2 regions of the Bacillus sp. NS1 genome follow, and region 2 is predicted to be linked to the other one. Evidence: riboswitches for the same ligand, from Rfam matches in the RefSeq annotation. Region 2 holds a riboswitch; the other holds the start of a gene.

Region 1 (2,406 bases), on a different contig from region 2:
CCCGATTTTGCTTTGTGTGTGGCAGATATCGGGTATCAATGCCCCAACCGCGCCTGACGCAGCCATAAGCACTGGATCAAATCCATAATAATAATAAGCCGCTGCCGTACAAGAAGCGATGCCTCCCATGATGTGTGTTTTTCCTGTCATTTCCCGCTTCTCCTTTTATCTTTTGCAAAAAATCTCTGAATTACAAATATATCAAGAGAATGTATGTTTGATCAACAGGACTTTGGACGATAAAAAATTTCTCGCATAATTTTTCAAGGAAAAAGGCATCTTAAACATGTACCTATTTTCTATAAAGAGGTGATACGAATGGGTTTCTTTAATAAAGATAAAGGAAAACGTTCTGAAAAAGAAAAAAACGTAATCCAGGGAGCTCTTGAAGATGCCGGTTCAGCTCTAAAAGATGATCCGCTTCAAGAAGCTGTGCAAAAAAAGAAAAATAACCGATAACCACATGCGGATAGGGCTTGGCTCTATCCGTATTTTCCATCTGTTCCCTTTGACAGATCATTCTTTCTTTGATAACCTTCTGGGAGTAACTAAATAATTAAATCCTCACTCTTTCTCAGTGAGGTAGAGGTTGCGCGGATGATGAGTCACACATGCCAGGCTGACAGGAGCTGTTAAACATGTGTAAAAGGCATCAGCGCCGAAGTGTGGAGAAAGCCGATCCTTCTCTATGCTGGGACTGTATCTGAATAAGTGCAGGACTGCCGCGTGCTTTTTCGCGGAGGGCTATCCGGAGATCAAGGGTGTGTGTTTCTTTAAGCATGGACTTTTGTTCAGGCTTTTTTTGCGTTTACATGATCTCGGGGTCTGGTCCGTACAAAGAATCATGGAGGTACTGGAATGGAACAGACGAAAAAATGGGGTTTTTGGTTATTAACGGCGTTTGTCGTTGGAAATATGGTTGGATCAGGAATTTTCTCCTTACCGAGCTCGCTTGCTTCAATCGCGAGTCCGTTTGGCGCCACGTCCGCCTGGCTTTTGACAGGTGCCGGCGTGCTGATGATTGCACTTGTCTTCGGGCATTTGTCCATTCGTAAGCCTGAGCTGACAGCGGGACCGCAAAGTTATGCAAGAGCGCTGTTCTCTGATCCGAAGAAAGGGAACGCTGCCGGTTTCACAATGGTGTGGGGCTACTGGGTGGCGAGCTGGATCAGTAACGTGGCGATCATTACAAGTCTCGCCGGTTACTTGACTTCGTTCTTCCCGATCTTAGTTGATAAACGTGAAATGTTTTCGATCGGCGGGCAAGTGGTGACACTCGGCCAATTGCTGACGTTTGCTGTATGTACGATCTTGTTATGGGGAACGCACACGATTCTTGTTGCAAGCATTAACGGTGCAAGTAAATTGAACTTTGTTACAACGCTTTCTAAAGTATTAGGGTTTGTCTTCTTTATCGTTGCCGGATTATTTGTGTTTCAAACGACATTATTCGATCATTTTTATTTCCCGGTTCAAGGAGAAAACGGCACAAGCATTGGAATTGGAGGCCAGGTTCATAACGCGGCGATTTCTACACTGTGGGCGTTTGTCGGAATTGAATCAGCGGTTATCCTGTCCGGCCGTGCGCGCTCTCAGCGTGATGTGAAACGTGCAACAATTACCGGCTTGCTGATTGCCTTGAGCATTTATATTATTGTGACGTTAATTACGATGGGTGTTCTGCCGCATGATAAGCTTGTCGGCTCTGAAAAACCGTTCGTTGATGTACTGTATGCGATTGTCGGAAACGCGGGAAGCGTGATTATGGCACTTTTGGCTATCCTTTGTTTATTCGGAACGATGCTCGGCTGGATTTTGCTTGGCTCTGAGGTTCCATACCAAGCCGCTAAAGCAGGAGATTTCCCGGCATTCTTTGCAAAAACGAATAAAAAGGGAAGTCCCATCATTGCACTCGTTATTACAAACGTTATGTCACAGGTCTTCATCTTCTCGGTTATTTCCCGGACAATAAGTGACGCATTTACGTTTTTAACGACAGCGGCAACGCTTGCGTATTTAATTCCGTATTTGGTATCAGCGATTTACAGCTTGAAGCTTGTCATCAAAGGTGAAACATATGACCAGCTGAAAGGCTCCCGTGTAAGAGACGGATTGATCGCGATACTGGCGTGTGCATACTCCGTGTTTGTTATTGTAACAGGCACAGCAGATTTAACGACATTTATTCTCGGCATCGGTTTATTCTTTGTCGGCTTGATTGTTTATCCATTTGTGGTTAAAAAGTTTCAGAAAGAAAAACAAGCATAAACAAAAGACACCTGATTTGCTTCTCAGGTGTCTTTTTTTATCGAATGACAATTTCTCCTGTTAGGAATCCAATCGTTAAAATAGCTGACAGGAAAGCTGAAATAGAGAGAAAAACCTTTGCAGATAATCGCATAGGCA
Region 2 (2,406 bases):
AGATCAACGCGGCAAGGGATGTCATTGAAAATGAACTCAGCTTGGATATCCCGATCGCCGGTTTAGCGAAAGACGAAAAACACAGAACTTCAAATTTACTAATCGGGGATCCGTTGGAGGCGGTGTACCTGGAACGGAACAGCCAGGAATTTTATCTCCTGCAGCGTATTCAGGACGAGGTGCATCGTTTTGCGATCAGTTTTCACAGGCAAATCCGCGGAAAAAGCGCGTTTCAATCCGTCTTGGACGACATCCCGGGTATCGGAGAGAAAAGAAAGAAAATGCTGTTAAAGCATTTCGGTTCCGTAAAAAAAATGAAGGAAGCAAGCCTTGAGGACATCAAAAAAGCGGGTGTTCCCGCAGCGGCGGCTCAGCTGCTTTACGATAAATTGCAAAAATAATGTTGTCCTTTTAAAAAAGATCTGATAAAATGTGAACTAATTTCATAGTTAGATCGTGTTATATGGTGAAGATAGAGGTGCGAACTTCAAGAGTAAGCCTTTGGAGAATGATGGATTCTGTGAAAAAGGCTGAAAGGGGAGCGTCGCCGAAGCAAATAAAACCCCATCGGTATTATTTGCTGGCCGTGCATTGAATAAATGTAAGGCTGTCAAGAAATCATTTTCTTGGAGGGCTATCTCGTTGTTCATAATCATTCATGATGATTAATTGATAAGCAATGAGAGCAAATCCTCTCATTGCTTTTTTTATTGTGGACAAAGCACTCTTCCTCCTCACCCGCACGAACCAAAATGTAAAGGGTGGTAATACATGGGTCTTATCGTACAAAAATTCGGAGGCACTTCCGTCGGCTCAGTTGAAAAAATTCAAAATGCGGCAAACCGCGCGATTGCAGAAAAACAGAAGGGCCATCAAGTCGTTGTTGTCGTTTCAGCTATGGGAAAATCCACTGACGAATTGGTCGGCCTTGCAAAAGCAATTTCTGACCAGCCGAGCAAACGCGAAATGGATATGCTGCTGGCGACGGGCGAGCAGGTCACCATTTCCCTGCTTTCAATGGCGCTTCAGGAAAAAGGTTATGACGCAGTGTCCTATACTGGCTGGCAGGCGGGAATCCGCACGGAAGCCGTTCACGGAAACGCAAGAATTACAGATATCGACACTTCGGTTTTGGCAGATCAGCTTGAGCAAGGAAAGATTGTCATTGTCGCAGGATTCCAAGGCATGACAGAGGATTGCGAAATCACGACATTGGGCCGGGGCGGTTCAGATACAACAGCAGTTGCTTTAGCTGCCGCATTAAAAGCGGATAAATGTGACATATACACGGACGTGCCTGGAGTGTTTACAACCGATCCGCGCTATGTGAAATCAGCGAGAAAACTTGCCGGCATCTCATACGATGAAATGCTTGAGCTTGCCAATTTAGGCGCCGGCGTTCTTCATCCGAGAGCCGTTGAATTCGCGAAAAATTACCAAGTGCCGTTAGAAGTGCGTTCAAGTACAGAAACAGAAGCGGGAACATTAATTGAGGAGGAATCATCCATGGAGCAAAATTTAATTGTCAGAGGCATTGCGTTTGAAGATCAAATCACAAGGGTAACCATTTACGGGCTGACTGGCGGCTTGACAACCTTGTCTACGATTTTTACAACACTTGCCAAAAGAAACATTAACGTCGATATCATTATCCAAACGCAGGCCGGAGACAATCAGACCGGAATTTCCTTCTCAGTTAAAACAGAAGACGCAGACCAAACCGTTGCGGTGCTTGAAGAGTATAAAGATGCGCTTGAATTCGAGAAAATCGAGACAGAAAGCAAATTGGCTAAAGTATCCATTGTTGGATCAGGCATGGTGTCAAACCCTGGTGTAGCGGCTGAAATGTTTGCTGTACTGGCGGAAAAAAACATTTTAATCAAAATGGTCAGCACATCTGAAATCAAAGTGTCAACAGTCGTAAGCGAAAATGACATGGTGAAAGCAGTCGAGGCACTGCACGATGCATTTGAGCTTTCAAAACACCCTTCAGCTGTGTCATGACGATCAAAAAGGCGGGACTATGCAGTCACCGCCTTTTTGATTACACTGGGTCTTTCATATCCCATTTCACAGTCAGAACCACTTTATTGGCTCTCTTTTTCACTTGTTCATATGATTCAGCAATCTGGTCATTCATTAATTGAATTTGTTCAGCAATAAAACCAGCTTCAAGCTGAAAGCATGGTTCTTTCTGATGTTTAAGCCGGTTGGAAATGATCGGCCCTTCAAGTTCAAATTCAAGCTCCTGTTTTTTAGCGCTAACGTTGGTAAGGGTTCCCCAGCCCGCTTCTTCAAAGAAGGCCGGAAATTCCTCCCATGATTCAAGAGGAAACTTACGGGCGAGATGTTTCCCTGCCCAATACATCATGGAAGAGTAATCTTGGCCAAGCATATCTGGGAGAA

The links. A riboswitch is a leader RNA that binds a small molecule or an ion and turns the genes downstream of it on or off. The one in region 2 is predicted to bind lysine.
Region 1: it holds a riboswitch for lysine, as region 2 does, so the genes downstream of both, AC4CV5_RS04230 (amino acid permease) here and AC4CV5_RS11680 (aspartate kinase) in region 2, are expected to answer to the same signal.

What each region holds. Positions count from the first base shown of each region.
Region 1 covers NZ_JBZAZF010000001.1:849,220-851,625, forward strand. Annotated here, with positions in the region: gene AC4CV5_RS04220 (metal-dependent hydrolase) at 1-150, opposite strand, end outside; gene sspJ (small acid-soluble spore protein SspJ) at 319-459, shown strand; lysine riboswitch at 576-755, shown strand; gene AC4CV5_RS04230 (amino acid permease) at 859-2,268, shown strand; gene AC4CV5_RS04235 (hypothetical protein) at 2,306-2,406, opposite strand, start outside.
Region 2 covers NZ_JBZAZF010000003.1:250,832-253,237, forward strand. Annotated here, with positions in the region: gene uvrC (excinuclease ABC subunit UvrC) at 1-401, shown strand, start outside; lysine riboswitch at 466-645, shown strand; gene AC4CV5_RS11680 (aspartate kinase) at 772-2,004, shown strand; gene AC4CV5_RS11685 (YslB family protein) at 2,045-2,406, opposite strand, start outside.